4 regions of the Affinirhizobium rhizoryzae genome follow, and region 4 is predicted to be linked to each of the others. Evidence: predicted binding sites of a transcription regulator. Region 4 holds the regulator's gene; each other region holds the start of a gene.
What was found. Region 4 encodes PhoB, which activates phosphate uptake and scavenging genes when phosphate is short. Its sites were predicted from a motif close to TGTCATNNANCTGTCAT; they were not measured.
Positions count from the first base shown of each region.

Region 1 (3,785 bases), 1.7 Mb from region 4:
GATGCCATGGACCTGATGGCGGTCCGGATGGTTGCTGCCGAAATCCTGCGGGTCCAGATCCTGAAACTTCGGCTTGCGGATCGCCGTCGTCTCTATCAGATCGAAGCTGGCGGATGTGCAGCCGGAAAGAAGAAGAGCCGTGGCCGCAAGGGAAAGCAAAATGCGAGACATGGGGTTCCGTCTGGTTCGCGCTCAGGATTTCGTCCGGCTTGCCGCGCAAGACAGAACAGTCATTCCTAATTAACCATAACGTCGTAAATTTTTCATGAGCGCAAGAGGGCGCTCAAGCGGGTTTATCGCAAACGCGGCGCCGAACGATGATGTGCCAAGCATAGCCCTGATACAAGCCTTCCACCATCATGTCCGCGCCGAAGCGGCTCAGTCTTTCCTCGACCGCCTCAGCCAGATTGGCACGGGGCGTGACATGGAAACGTTTCAGCCATGCCTGAAGCGCCTTGCGGAACCAGGCCGGAAGATGCTCCTGCTGGCCGAAATCGATGATGTGAAGCGATCCGCCTGGCTTGAGCGCTGCGAGAGACGCTTCAATCGAGGTCTCCCATTCGGGAATCATCGAAAACGCATAGGAGATCAGGATGCGATCAAAGCCTGCATCTTCGCCGAATTCCGCTGCGGAAAAGCGAGCCGCGTCTGCGATCCGCAGGTGTGGTTTGTTTCCCAGATGTATGAAAGCCTTCGTGGTCGAGGCCAGCATCTCCGCCGATATATCGAGGCCGAAGAGGCGGGCTTGCGGATAATGTCTGTCCGCGAGAACGAGATTGCGGCCCGTTCCGCAACCGACCTCCAAGAGGCTGCCGTTTGAGGGGATCTGAAGCTGTTCGATCGCCCTGTCGCGGCCGAGCAGATAGTATTTGCGTGTCAGGTCATAGATGTGCCGCTGATAGCGATACATGCGATCCATGCGTTGCGCATGATCGCCCAGCGGCTGCGAGAGGTTTTCCAGAGGTGTCACGCGGACCTCACATAGATATGGAAGCCGCCATAGATCGCGGAACGATCCTGAAGGTTCAGCGCGTGAGACCTCTCTTCCAGATAGGTCCATTGTGCGCGTAACGCCGGAGAAAGGCGGCCTTCAATGATGCTCTTTTCTGCCGCTGTTCGAAAAATCACGCGTGCGCCGCCGGTTGCCGTGCGCGAGATCTCCGTCCACAGATCGTTCAATTGTTGATCAGTCATCCAGTCCTGCGCATCCAGAAGGACATAGCGGTCCACTGAGTCTGCAGGCTTCGACGCCAGAAGCTCCGTGAAGGTGGCGTGGTGCACCTGCACACGGTCCACATTCTCGCGGATCGCGGCATGGTTCTCGGCCTTCAGATAGGTTGGCAATGATCCTTCATCGCCAGTTGGATAGCGCCGCATGAAGGCCTGCCAGGCGAAATAGTTGTCTTTCAGCGGGAAATGACAGGCGAGCTTTTCCAGCCGCTGGCGCAGCACCGGCGCAATGGAACCATCCGTCGCAATGCTTGCCAGTTCATCATATTGCTGCGGCGGAATGCCAAGGCCGAAGAGTGAACTCTTGCGGCTGGTGAGCCACTTGATCAGCGGCTTGTCAAAGAGCGGCGCGATCCGGGTATCAAAGACATGACGCTGCTCGCGCAGCGATTTGGCGTTTGCCAGTTCCGTCAACTGCACGCAGTGCAGCCGTGCAAGCAGATGGCCAACAGCGATAAAGCGACCGAGAAGCCCTGTCCGGTAGATGTTGCGCTCGAACACTTCGATGCGACGCTGGCCGTTCCAACGGCGTTTTTGCCAGTAGGTGCGGCTGGTCGCGTCAAGGTTCTGTGCGATAACCCTGTCGAAGGCTTCGACATTGCCCGAGACATTTTCCATGGCAAGGAAGCGAACGACGTCTGAGTGGCCGGGGAGAGAGCGGAAGGCCGCAAGCTTCAGCCGGTTCAATGCGATATGGTGTGGGTTGAGATCGACGACATCGATCGAACTCGGGTGGCGTGACAGGTAGGCAAGCATGTTGCAGCCGCCGGAGCCGATGCAGACGATGGAGTGGCCCGGCGACAATTCCATACCGGCCATATCCACATCCGGGTCTTCCCAGATCTGCGGGTAGACGAGCCCGGAGAAAAGCAGGCCAAAGAGGCGTTCCGACAATCCGTTTCGGGAAAGCGCCTTGTGTTGAAGCAATGCGTTTTTCAGCTTCCCGTTTTTCAGGAAACCGGCATCCGGTACCAGTTCTGCCATTTGCGAATCCCGCCTCATGTGGAATTCACATGGCTGTAGACGGGGGCTGCTACAGTTTCATGACGATGCTAAAAGGCCATCAAAAGACGATTGGGAGTTTGTTGTGATATTCTTGAAGCGAATACTGAAGTGGACCTGTTTGGCTATCGTCTTGCTGCTGGTGGGCGGGTATGCGTGGCTTTACGCCCGTCCGCCGGAACTTCTGCGCGTCGGTGCCGGATACGCAGCCAAGATCATCTGCTCGAACGTCTTCATCGCCAACCGTGATGCGGATCTGGTGCTTGCCGATGATGTTCAAGCGCCCGGCCACCCGCTTCTCAAACTGATGAGCGCGACTGTCGACCGGGAACGTCAGACAGTCACGACTTCGCTGACAGGTGGCATTGCCAGGACTACTGCGGAATATCATGCCGGCCTCGGTTGCCGCGTTCTCCCTGCGGGCGCGAAGGTCGTTCCGCTGCCGGTGATTGCGGAAGCGCCAAAGCCCGCGCCGGACTCGTCTCTCCTGTGGCCGCAAGGTGGCGCGGTGCAACTTGACCCCGCAGTGCAGGATGTTCTTGCTCGCGAAGATCTCGCTGGTCCGGGCGCGCGGGCGATCGTCGTGATCCGGGACGGCCGTCTTGTCGGGGAGCGCTATGCGAAGGGGTTCAGCCCCCAGACCCCGCTTCTCGGATGGTCCATGACCAAGACCGTGAATGCAGCACTTGTGGGCATCGCCATGGGGCAGGGCGCCATGAAGCTCGATGATGCCGCTCTCTTTGCGCAGTGGAAGAACGATACCCGCGCAAGTATCCGTGTTGCCGATCTTCTTTCCATGGAAGATGGCCTGGCCTTCAACGAGAATTACGGCAATGTTTCCGACGTGACGCGGATGCTCTATCTGGAGTCGGACATGGTGTCGTTCATGACGCAACGTCCCGCAGCAGCGCCACCGGGTACAGTGTTCACGTATTCCACCGGCTCTCCGGTGCTGTTGTCGCGGCTTTGGATGGACCATCTGGGCGATACGGCCAAGGCACTTCGCTTTCCCCAGAAGGCGCTGTTCGACCCGATTGGCATGAGCAGTGCGGTTATGGAGGTGGATGCCGCAGGGACCTTCGTTGGCGGATCCTATCTCTATGCCACGGCGCGTGACTGGGCGCGGTTTGGTCTGCTGCTGGCGCAGGATGGAGTCTGGAACGGTAGCCGGATCCTGCCGGAAGGTTTCACCGCGCTGATGGCAAAGCCAAACAACGCTTCGGATGGGCGGTATTCACAGGCACAGACTTGGCTTCCGAAAGCGCCGGATGGAACCTCTATCCCTGCAGGCTGGTTCCGTCTCCAGGGACATGACGGACAGACGATTACCGTCATTCCCGCCACGAGCACCGTGATCCTGCGCATGGGGCTGACCCCCAGAAAGCTCGACTATAGCCCCAACGCGCTGGTGGCAGCCGTTCTGGCTCTGCGTTGAAGTCCATAAAAGCAATTCGGCAACCGTTCGATTGAGCGGTTGCCGGTAGAAGCCGTAGACTGCGATCTGTCTCGAGGATTACTGGATAACGTCCAGCATGTCCTTGCGCTTGGCATCG
Region 1 covers NZ_CP049250.1:2,212,103-2,215,887, forward strand. Annotated here, with positions in the region: gene G6N80_RS16560 (glycoside hydrolase family 25 protein) at 1-171, opposite strand, end outside; gene G6N80_RS16565 (class I SAM-dependent methyltransferase) at 284-919, opposite strand; gene G6N80_RS16570 (BtaA family protein) at 967-2,214, opposite strand; gene G6N80_RS16575 (serine hydrolase domain-containing protein) at 2,354-3,667, shown strand; gene G6N80_RS16580 (transglycosylase SLT domain-containing protein) at 3,746-3,785, opposite strand, start outside.
Region 1: a site for PhoB is predicted at 2,263-2,279, ahead of G6N80_RS16570 (BtaA family protein). Genes of this name have one in related genera too.

Region 2 (3,785 bases), 720 kb from region 4:
AGACAATAATTGAAATCGACACCCGGTGCCCTCCCTTGCAACCTGATGATCGAGCGGCTTATCGGTTGCTGGGTCGTGCTGCAAGGCCATATCAGGATGATCTTGAATTCAGATTCCTGCGCGACAGGGGTGACAAATGGCGATTGGTGGTGTAAAGGCCCACGCGGACATGGGAGTTTCTCCCGTTGACCGTAACAAAGAATGGCGAATCCGCTCCTGCTTGTGAACTCCCTCTTTTGGTTCACAGCACGGCTCCAAGGCAAGTCCGAAGGTCCGATGTCGAGCGCTCTGGTCGTTTCAGAAGAACCTAGAGGTTAACATGACAGATATCATTGCTCAGCTGGAAGCCGAACAGGCTGCCAAGATCGAAGCCAAGCGCAAGCTGCCGGAATTCTCCCCGGGCGATACGCTCCGCGTCAACGTAACGGTTCGCGAAGGCAACCGTACCCGTGTTCAGGCCTATGAAGGCGTTTGCATCGCTCGCTCCGGCGGCGGCATCAACGAGAGCTTCACCGTTCGCAAGATCTCCTACGGCGAAGGCGTCGAGCGCGTATTCCCGGTTTACTCTCCGCTGGTCGACAGCGTTGAAGTCGTTCGTCGCGGTAAAGTTCGTCGCGCGAAGCTGTACTACCTGCGCGACCGTCGCGGTAAGTCTGCGCGTATCGTCGAGAACACCAACACTCGCGCCCGCAAGCTCAACGAAGCTGAACGCGCTGCCGCTGCTGAAGAGCGTGCACGTATCGAAGCTGAAAAGGTTGCAGCAGCACAGGCTCTCGCCGCCGAAAAGGCAGCAGCAGAAGCCGCCGCTGCAGCAGCTTCGGAAGGTGCTGCAGAATAATAGTTCGGCGCATTCTGGATTTAAAAGGCGGGCTTCGGCTCGCCTTTTTTGTTGCAGTTCAGTCTCGATGGATCTTATCAAGGCAAGACCTTATCCGGATTGAACTGATATGACCTATCATCTGCGCGACGCGAGCCCCACCGATATACCCGCCATCACAGACATCTATCGCGATAGCGTCCTGAACGGCAGCGCCAGCTACGAGATCACGCCTCCAGACGAGGCGGAAATGCTGCAGCGCTTCAGGGCGATAACTGAGAAGGGGTATCCTTATGTGGTGGCCGAAGATGCCGACGGCACGCTTCTCGGCTACGCCTATGCCTCAGCTTTCAGGACCCGTCCTGCCTATCGCTGGCTGGTCGAGGATTCGATCTACCTCTCGCCCCTCGCCAGAGGTCGCGGCTTAGGCAAGGTGCTCCTGAAGGAACTCATTGAACGCTGTACAGGTCTCGGGTTCCGGCAGATGGCAGCGGTCATCGGCGGCGCAAGCTCTGCCTCTGCCGGCCTGCATGCAGCGCTCGGCTTCCAAATGGTTGGAACCATGAAAGGGACCGGGTTCAAGCACGGCCAGTGGCTCGATACGGTCTTCATGCAGCGGGAACTGGGGGCTGGCACCACAACACCGCCGGATCTTGGCGCCTATCCTGGTACACTTTTCGGGGGCTGACGTTCTAAAGCTTGTCGCGATCTTTCAGATTCGCTCCTGACGCTTTAACTCTTTGTTTTATCGCATGTCGTTTTCGCAAAACCGCTGCACACTTTTGCGTGACATGCTTTAGTCGATCAGCTTCAATACCTTGTCGAAGACTTTCAAGACTTGCTGCAAGTCATGGCCACGCTTCAGGATCATGCCATGCGTATTGGTAACGCTGAAGGCGCCTTGCTTGGCCGCGAGCTTGGGATTCTTCTCGATCCGGTACAGGGGCATCTCCCCCGAACGCTTGAAAACTGAAAAGACTGCCCGATCCCGCAACTGATCGATGGCGTAGTCCTTCCACTCACCCTCTCCGACCATGCGACCGTAAATTCTCAAGATGGCATCCAGTTCCCGGCGATGGAACATCACGGGGACGGCGTCAGTGCTCTGCCGGTACTGGTTGAGTTCGATCACGTTGGCGCCATCCGAACTGGAAAGCCGCCCTGCTGTCTCTGGCTGATCGCTCATCAAAGCTCCTCAATCCAAGGCCGTTTTTGATGACGGCTGCGTGACAGTGTGCCCTACGCCTGCCAAAAAGCAAGCGCGTTCGACAGGCTAACGCATTCTCCCCGACGGAGTTTCAGCGCTGCTATCCGCATTATTTGTTTTTTCTTAAATGCCGTTTTCCGCCTGAATTCGAACAAACCCGCGCCCGAATCGCGCGCCAGATTGGTGTCATGCAGTTGGCGCACAGCGCCATCAGGTCCGGTCCCAGGCGTTGACCTTACCCCCAGCCCCCGACGCTTCGGGCCGGACCTTTTTTTCTGCAAAGGTATCGCTATTGGGGACGCTTTCGTCCTGCCATCAAGACGGCGGCACCCATGATCGCAGCAGGTTCGCCCTTCGGCCCCGATGCCTGGAGAAGGATCGCGCATCCATCCTTCTTGGAGCGACCCATGGCCTTGGCAGGCAGGGTGATCTTCAGATCCTTGCCTTCCCACATGCCCACTGTCTGAACATCATAGACATTATGCCAGTATTCCATCTGGCGCCCGCTGTTCTCGCCACGTTCGACGGTGACTGCCTCCTTCTTGGTGAAGTAGGCGACAACCACGTCTGCTCGACCCTCGCCGGCCGGGATGGAGATTTCCATTTCCTCGCCATTCATTCGGGCCGTGATCGGAACGGTCAGGCCTTGGCCCTCGCCGTGCAACTGGCTGATCTTCCCATTGATTGCTGCGACATCGGTGCCTTTGACATGCGCCCGACCATTGATGATGGCCTGTGGCGTATAGACCCCGCTGCGGCCCATGCTGTGCGCATAGCCATACTGGCGCTCCGTATTTTCCTTGGAGCTCAGCGTATCGGTCCAGCCAAGATAGTTCCAGTAATCGACGTGGTAAGACAGCGCCACCACATCTCCCTGATCGACGATCTGCTTCAGGGCGGCATCGGCGGGCGGACAGGAGGAGCACCCTTGCGACGTAAAAAGTTCCACCACGCCTTTCGGAGACGAGATGTCGCCCGCCAATGCGGTACCTGCAACCAGAAGGCTGACGGTGAGCCAGAAGGCGGATGTCACTGTATGCCGATGATGGACTTGTGTGTTGCGCATGGTGTCTTTGGGGCATGAGAAGCGGGTCTGGTCTGCAACCTACCCCCCAACCTCCATCAAGCGGAAGTCACAAGCGGGTGAGAGTTGTATGTGCAGATTTGCGCATAAAGAAGCCGCCGGACAAGGCCTGTCCGGCGGCTTCCTTGAATTTCGTCTTCTCCAGACGGTGAACCCTGCATCAGGCCAGAAGATTGCGCCACCTCTAGAGCAGCGCAATCCAGAGCCGATCAGGCAGCCAGATCGCGAAGAACCGTCTGCAGGATGCCGCCATTGTTGACGTAGGTGACTTCATCCAGCGTGTCGATGCGGCAGAGGATCTTGATCTCCTTCACCGTTCCGTCTGCGTAGGTGATCTTGGCCGTCTTCCACTCGCGCGGCTTGATTTCGCCGTTGAGACCTTCGATCGTGACCGTTTCGTCACCCTTCAGGTCCAGCGTCTGCCAGTTCGTGCCCTCTTCGAAGACGAACGGGATAACGCCCATGCCGACCAGGTTCGAGCGGTGAATACGCTCGAAGGACTGCGCGATGACAGCGCGAACGCCGAGCAGGTTGGTACCCTTGGCAGCCCAGTCACGCGAAGAACCGTTGCCGTATTCAACGCCTGCAAAGATGACCAGCGGCGTGCCTTCGGCCTTGTACTTCATGGCAGCGTCGTAGATCGACATCTCTTCCTTGGACGGATAGTGGACGGTGTA
Region 2 covers NZ_CP049250.1:1,255,539-1,259,323, forward strand. Annotated here, with positions in the region: gene G6N80_RS12120 (sulfite exporter TauE/SafE family protein) at 1-22, opposite strand, end outside; gene rplS (50S ribosomal protein L19) at 320-838, shown strand; gene G6N80_RS12130 (GNAT family N-acetyltransferase) at 948-1,505, shown strand; gene G6N80_RS12135 (DUF2794 domain-containing protein) at 1,614-2,003, opposite strand; gene G6N80_RS12140 (DUF1223 domain-containing protein) at 2,314-3,090, opposite strand; gene acnA (aconitate hydratase AcnA) at 3,318-3,785, opposite strand, start outside.
Region 2: a site for PhoB is predicted at 2,033-2,049, ahead of G6N80_RS12135 (DUF2794 domain-containing protein). Genes of this name have one in related genera too.

Region 3 (3,785 bases), on a different replicon from region 4:
ACGACTTCGAAGAACAGCTTGCCCAGGGCACCGATCGTGTGGACGGAGATGGCGACGATGCCCGGAATGGGGCCGATGGAGAAGATCGCCAGAATGAAACCGGCAATAACGACTTCCGGAAATGCACGCAGAACCTCCATGAAACGGCGTACCGGCCAACGCAGCCAGCGGCTTGGCGTCATGTTGCGTGCAGCCAGAAAGCAGAGGCAGAAGCCGCCCAGTGCGCCGATGATGGTGGAGAAGATGGCAATGTTGACCGTCTCCAGCATGCGGTAGAAATATTCCGGAATATAAAAGCTGTCGGTCAGGTAGTGACGGCCATCGGGATAGTCGTATTTCAGGCTTCCGTCATCGTAAGGGGAGGGCAGGTCGAACATGGCGCGGAAGATTTCCATACCGTCGCGAGGAACGAAGACCTGCAGAAAATCGAACAGATGCGGAAGACGATCAAAGAATTTGCCGGAATTGGCATCGTTGGCATACCAGAGCGAACCCGAAAGAGCGAGCAACAGGGCAAGGCTGCCGAGTACCGTATAGGTCCGGCGGCGGCCGTTCAGCTCGCGCCAATGCTGCTCGACGAGCTGACCGCTTTGGGAAAGCACAGGACCGGACATTTTGCTGCTGTTCATGATCTGGCTCATCTTGCGCGAAAAGGGAACGGCGGCCTCGACCAGTGAGGCCGCCGCCTGGTTGGCTGGCTGATCAGCCGCCGATGGTGGCTTTGCGGGCGTCGATGATCGGCTTGTAGAAGTCGACGTTTACTTCGGCATAGCCCTTGAACGCCCCGCCCTGGATGGCGGAGAAGCAGGCTGCGTCCTTCTTCGGCAGGTCCATCATGAAGGCAGTGATCTTCTTCTTCATGTCCGGCGTGATCGAGCTGCGAACAACGATCGGGCCATTCGGGATCAGCGGCGACTTCCAGAGCTCGACGAGGTCATCCATGTTCAGGATGCCCTTTTCCACCATTTTGCGCAGGTTGCCGGAAGTGTAGCCGTCCTTGAAATTGCCAACGCCAGAACCAAAGGTCGTGCCGGCATCGAAATTGCCTTTCAGCACTTCGAGAACTAGGTTTTCATGACCGCCGCCAAAGCCGGTGGAACCCACATACTGCTTCACGGGGACGTTGCCGATGGCAGCAGGCAGTGTGACGGTCGGGATCAGGTAGCCGGAGGTGGAGTCCGGATCGGCAAAGCCCAGCTTCTTGCCCTTGATGTCGGTGACCTTGGTCATGCCGCTATCCTTGCGAGCAACCATGATCGAGTAATAGCCCATCGCACCATCGGTCTGAACCGTCGTGAAGATTGGCTCCACGGCCTTCGGATCTGCGAGATAGGCCTTGGCATAGCCAGCAGCACCAAGCTCTGCATAGTCCAGCGTACCGCCAAGCAGGCCCTGGATGACGCCGTCATAGTCCGCTGCCGGGAAGAGCGAGACCTTCTCGAAACCGAATTCCTTCTTCAGGTGATCGACAAGGCACTGGTTGTTGCGCAGGCGGTCTGCTTCATTCTCGCCGCCGATGAGGCCAATGCGGAATTCCTTCATGTCTGCGGCAGATGCACCACCCACCAGCGAAAGAAGCGCTGCGGCGGCAAGGAGGGTTTTCTTCAACATGGTTCGATCCCCTGTAACGGATGGATTGGTGGGATGTGAAAGCACTTGCCCTTGACGCGGGCCGTCGATCGTTGCGGATTACGCAGTGCCCGTGGCCCAGCGTATCTGCCCCGCAGATGTCTTCGTGCTGCTGCTTGCAGCACCGGGAAGAGAGATGGAGCTCGAGGTCATGGCCTCGTCGATGCCGCCCTGTTCGGAGCCATAGATGCGGCGTACGGCATCGGCATCCAGTTCGTTCGGTGTGCCGTCAAACACGACCTTGCCCTTTGCCATGCCAATGATGCGTTCGCAGTAGTTGCGCGCCGTATCCAGCGTGTGGAGGTTGGTAATGACAGTAATGCCTTCGCGTTCGTTGATTTCGCGCAGGGCATCCATCACGATCTTGGCATTCAGCGGATCGAGTGAGGCGATCGGCTCATCGGCCAGAACCATTTTCGGTGCCTGCATCAGGGCGCGGGCAATGGCAACGCGTTGCTGCTGGCCGCCGGAAAGAGTGCCTGCCGGCTGCAGTGCGGTCTGTTCTATCCCCAACCGCTCAAGCGCCGCAATTGCCATCAATCGCTCTTCACGGGTAAAAAGGCCAAGCACGCTGAGCGCGGTGGAGCGATGGTTCAGTCGACCCAGCAACACATTCGTCAGAACATCCAGACGCGGCACCAGATTGAACTGCTGGAAGATCATGGCGCAGTCGCGATGCCAGCGCCGTAGTGCTGGACCTGTCAACGTGGATACTTCCATTTCGCCGAAGCGGATGCTGCCCTCGGAAGGATCGACCAATCGGTTGATCATGCGCAGCAAGGTGGATTTGCCAGCCCCCGAACGCCCGATGATGCCGACCATCTGGCCCGATGGGATATCCAGGCTAACCCTGTCCACGGCGGTATTGGTGCCGAATTTTCGTGTCAGGTTTTCCAGCTGAAAGCGCATGGTTTGTCCTTCGTCCTTCATTGACGCCAGAGTAACGGATCGAAAAGCGGGAACCGGTTTTCGGGGAATTCGAGCCGTTGCCTCGCTCATTCCCCTGCTCAGCTCGCACCATCCGGTGATCTCGAGCCAAGCCATACTGCGCTAATGTAAAGTGCCGATGTCCGTTTTGTGTAAGAAATGTAAAATCTGCTAACGCGCAGATTTTACTTGCTTTCATGCGTATTTTTGCAGGAATGCGTCAGCTTCCAGACTGCGGAAATCGTCCAAAGCTTCGAACAAGCGGTCATGGCTCCAGTCCCACCAGGCAAGGCGCTCCATCCGCTCCGCTACGTCAGCCGGAAAGCGCTCGCGGATCAGCTTTGCGGGCACGCCGCCGACCACGGTATAGGGGGCCACGTCTTTCGAAATGACCGCGCCTGCGCCAACCACGGCACCATTGCCAATTTTCACGCCAGCCAGCAGCGTTGCACCGTGACCGATCCAGGTGTCGTGGCCAATCACCACCCGGTTAGCGCGGCGCGCAGCGAAGAAATCTTCTTCATCCTCAGCCTGTCCCGGCCAGTAGTTGCCGGCGCGATAGGTGAAGTGGTGGAGTGTAGCCCGCTCCATGGGGTGATGCGTGGCATTCATGCGTACGAAGGCGGCGATATTGGAGAACTTGCCGATCTCCACATTCCAGAGATGGCCGTGCTCCATGATGTAGGAATAATCGCCAATCGCGCAGTCGCGAATGCGGCAGAACTCGGCTACTTCTGTATAGCGACCGAAAGTCGTGTTTTCGACTTTCGCCGTCTCATGAATGCTTGGCGCTTCGCTCAATACGCGGCTCATGCGGCGACCTTTCGGGGCGAAAATTGTGAGACATCCAGAATGCGGTCTGCGACGGCTTCACGCACTTCCTCATCATGGAAGATGCCGAGCAGCGCGACACCCTGATCCTTCTTGGCGCGGATCATATCCACCACGATGGCGCGATTGGCGGCATCCAGCGAAGCCGTCGGCTCATCCAGAAGCAGAACCCGATGATCTGTAATGAAGCCGCGGGCTATGTTGACACGCTGCTGCTCCCCGCCGGAAAAGGTGGCAGGTGGCAGCTGCCAAAGATCCTTTGGCAGGTTCAGGCGAGCGAGCAAAGCTTCCGCCCGTTCGCGGGCTTCCGACACAGATGTGCCACACGCAACCAGCGGTTCAGCCACCACATCAAGAGCGGAGACACGGGGAACCGTGCGCAGAAACTGGCTGACATA
Region 3 covers NZ_CP049249.1:331,329-335,113, forward strand. Annotated here, with positions in the region: gene phnE (phosphonate ABC transporter, permease protein PhnE) at 1-629, opposite strand, end outside; gene phnD (phosphonate ABC transporter substrate-binding protein) at 703-1,611, opposite strand; gene phnC (phosphonate ABC transporter ATP-binding protein) at 1,690-2,538, opposite strand; gene G6N80_RS02355 (DapH/DapD/GlmU-related protein) at 2,752-3,369, opposite strand; gene phnL (phosphonate C-P lyase system protein PhnL) at 3,366-3,785, opposite strand, start outside.
Region 3: a site for PhoB is predicted at 2,543-2,559, ahead of phnC (phosphonate ABC transporter ATP-binding protein). Genes of this name have one in related genera too.

Region 4 (3,785 bases):
CGAAGGTGATGATGTGGAATTTCTCCGCATGGCCCTTTGAATAGTGATAGCGACGCGCGGTCTTGATGGCGCATTCGAGCGCTTCAGCACCCGAGTTGGTGAAGAACACCTTGTCGGCAAAGGTCGCATCGACCAGACGGCGCGCGAGACGCTCCTGATCCGGAATTTCATAGAGGTTCGACAGATGCCAGACCTTCTCAGCCTGCGATTTCAGCGTCTCAACCAGATGCGGGTTGGAATGACCGCACGAGGTGACGGCAACGCCCGCACCAAAATCGAGATATCGCTCTCCCGTTTCCGTCACGAGCCAGACGCCCTCACCGCGCACGAAGCGCAATGGAGCCCTTGCAAACGTGTCGAAAAGCGCGGCTTCAGCCATGGCGACATCACTCCTTGAGGCAAAAAATCCAACCGGCGGTGGCATGCGCCACCAGAAATCAAAATGCCGCCCCAAAGGACGGCGTCGGCACTATCCGCATTTAGCTACTCCCTGTCAACAAAAGCGTTGATTCACAGCGGAAAACGGCGACAAAGGCGGCTTGACTGCCACTCAACTCTCTGTGGCAAAAATGACTCGCCTTTCAAGCAAGTTGGGGAAAACCCGGAAATCGATTCGCAGCGATTCCGCCGACTCTTGTCAGCGAGTCCGGCGCCCATTAGGTTAATCATCAATTACTAGACTGCATGCGGCGGAACTAGTCACCAAAAGTATAGATATAGTATGCGCGGCGAATTACTTTCGCCGTAACGGTGAGAGATTCTGTCTTCTAATGCGTGCTCAAGGCGGAGAGACTGCATGAACTGGACAGACGAACGCGTCGAGAAGTTGAAACGGCTATGGGCCGAAGGCCTGAGCGCGAGCCAGATTGCCGCACAGCTGGGTGGCGTCAGCCGCAATGCCGTGATTGGCAAGGTGCACCGTCTCAACCTCCCTGGTCGCGTGAAGGCAGGCGGTCCGGCCACCCCGACCCGCGCTCCAAAGCGTCCTGCGGCACCGCCCGCGGCACGGCCAGCAACTTTCGCTGCAAGGCCAACGTCCGCGCCTGCGCCGGCAAACCGTTCGGTTCCTCGTCCGGCCAATATCATTTCCTCGACAGACAACATGGACATTACTGTCCTTGAGCCGACGGAACTGGTGCCGGTCAATGATCGTGCAATGCCCGAGGCGCGTCGCCTGGTCCTGACCGAGTTGACGGAGCGCACCTGCAAGTGGCCGGTAGGCGATCCTTTGAAGGAAGACTTTCACTTCTGCGGCGCAGAAGCCTGTGATGGCTCGCCCTACTGCAAGTACCACGCCCGCATGGCCTACCAGCCTGTGACGGAGCGCCGGAGAGCGGCAAATGCCGTTTCCCGCGGCTGATCGTTAGACACATCCAGGTTTTCGAAAAACGGGCCGCGCGCCCGTTTTTTTGTACCTTGTCCTTGGGCAACAAAAAACCCGGCCTTCGCCGGGCCTGTTCGTCTCGATCCTGGAGAGCCTCTCAGGATTCCATAGAGTAGCCGGCACCGCGAACCGTGCGGATGACATCCTGCATGTTCGAGAAATTCAGGGCCTTGCGCAGGCGCCCGACATGCACATCCACTGTTCGCTCATCCACGTAGATATCGTGACCCCAGACGCCGTCGAGCAACTGCGATCGTGAAAACACACGTCCCGGCGAGGCCATCAGGAACTCCAGCAGGCGAAACTCCGTCGGACCCAACCGCACTTCTCGGCTCTTGCGGTGAACGCGATGCGTTTCCCGATCCAGTTCGATATCACCGCACTTCAGGACGCTGGACAAGACTTCAGGCTTTGCGCGGCGCAGCATGGCTTTGACGCGGGCCATGAGTTCCGGCGTCGAAAAGGGCTTCACGACGTAATCATCGGCGCCGGTTGCGAGGCCACGAACGCGCTCGTTTTCCTCGCCCCGCGCCGTCAGCATGATGATCGGCAGGCGTTCGGTTTCCGCCCGCATGCGCAGCCGGCGGCAGAGTTCGATACCGGATACGCCAGGAAGCATCCAATCCAAGATCAAAAGGTCCGGAACACGTTCCTGTAACCGGATTTCGGCTTCGTCACCCCGCAGAATGGTTTCGACTTCGTAGCCCTCAGACTCAAGATTGTAGCGCAGGAGAACGCTGAGCGCCTCCTCATCTTCGACAACCGCAACTTTCGGCTGCATGGCAATCACTCCGTTCCGGCTTACTCGACGACAGCGCCCAATGTGTTGGAGCTATCGTCCTTGGGACGTTCTCCCTGTGGCTGTGCACCGGTCGCGATGTAATAGATTGTCTCGGCGATGTTGGTCGCATGGTCGCCAATGCGCTCAATGTTCTTCGCGCAGAACAGAAGATGCGTGCAGGTTGTGATGTTGCGGGGATCTTCCATCATGTAGGTCAGAAGCTCGCGAAACAGCGAGGTGTACATGGCATCGATCTCTTCGTCGCGCTGACGGATCGCTTCAGCCTTTTGGGCGGAACGGTTGGCAAACACGTCCAGAACTTCCTTGAGCTGAACCAGCGCCAGTTCGGAAAGATGCTCCAGCCCACGCGCCAGCTTGCGTGGAACGCCGGTGCCCTGAACGGCAATCACACGCTTGGCGTTGTTCTTGCCAAGGTCGCCGACGCGCTCAAGATCAGCCGCGATCCGAAGCGTACCGATGATTTCACGCAGGTCCGCCGCCATCGGCTGGCGCTTGGCAATCGTAACGATGGCCTTTTCCTGAATTTCGCGCTCGGCATTGTCCAGGATGACGTCGTCGGAAATGACCTTCTGAGCGAGAGCGCTATCGCCGTTCACCAAGGCGTGCACGGCATCGGCGCACATTTGTTCGGCCAACCCGCCCATTTCCGAAATGCGTCGATTGAGATACTTCAGCTCTTCATCAAAGGCTGACATGATATGCGATGACATGGAGTTTTCCTCGGATCTGGAGTGTCAGGGACGGTCAGGATCAGTCGGGCTCAGCCGAAGCGGCCCATGATGTAGTCCTGCGTGCGCTGGTCATCCGGGTTGGTGAACATCTTGTCGGTATCGTTTTCTTCCACCAACTGACCCAGGTGGAACATGGCGGTACGCTGTGATACGCGCGCCGCCTGCTGCATCGAATGCGTCACGATGACGATCGTATAATTGCTGCGCAACTCATGGATCAGTTCTTCCACCTTGGCCGTGGCAATCGGATCGAGTGCCGAGCATGGCTCGTCCATCAGGATCACTTCAGGCGATACGGCGATGGCACGGGCAATGCAGAGGCGCTGCTGCTGGCCGCCGGAAAGACCGGTTCCGGACTCCTGCAGGCGATCCTTCACTTCGTTCCACAAGCCGGCGCGCTGGAGGCTCGCCTCAACGATCTGGTCCATATCGGCTTTCGAGCGGGCAAGGCCGTGGATCCGTGGGCCGTAGGAAATGTTCTCGTAGATCGACTTCGGGAACGGGTTCGGCTTCTGGAAGACCATGCCGACGCGTGCGCGCAATTCCACGACATCGATGGCGGGGTCATAGATGTCATCGCCATCCAGCGTAATCCGGCCCGTCACCCGGCAGTTGTCGATCGTGTCATTCATGCGGTTCAGTGTCCGCAGGAAAGTCGACTTGCCACATCCCGACGGTCCGATCAGCGCCGTTACCGTGTTCTGCCGCACATTCAGGTTCACGTCGAACAAGGCACGCTTCTCCCCGTAATAGACGGAGACGTCCTTGCCGATCATCTTGTAGGAAAGGTCATTCATTCTCTGATCCAGCGCCTTTTCAACTGCTGCTTCGGTCATCATGTTCATAGAACCGTCTCCTTGGCTACCAG
Region 4 covers NZ_CP049250.1:534,777-538,561, forward strand. Annotated here, with positions in the region: gene G6N80_RS08745 (aspartate aminotransferase family protein) at 1-379, opposite strand, end outside; gene G6N80_RS08750 (GcrA family cell cycle regulator) at 797-1,360, shown strand; gene phoB (phosphate regulon transcriptional regulator PhoB) at 1,482-2,165, opposite strand; gene phoU (phosphate signaling complex protein PhoU) at 2,186-2,896, opposite strand; gene pstB (phosphate ABC transporter ATP-binding protein PstB) at 2,947-3,762, opposite strand; gene pstA (phosphate ABC transporter permease PstA) at 3,779-3,785, opposite strand, start outside.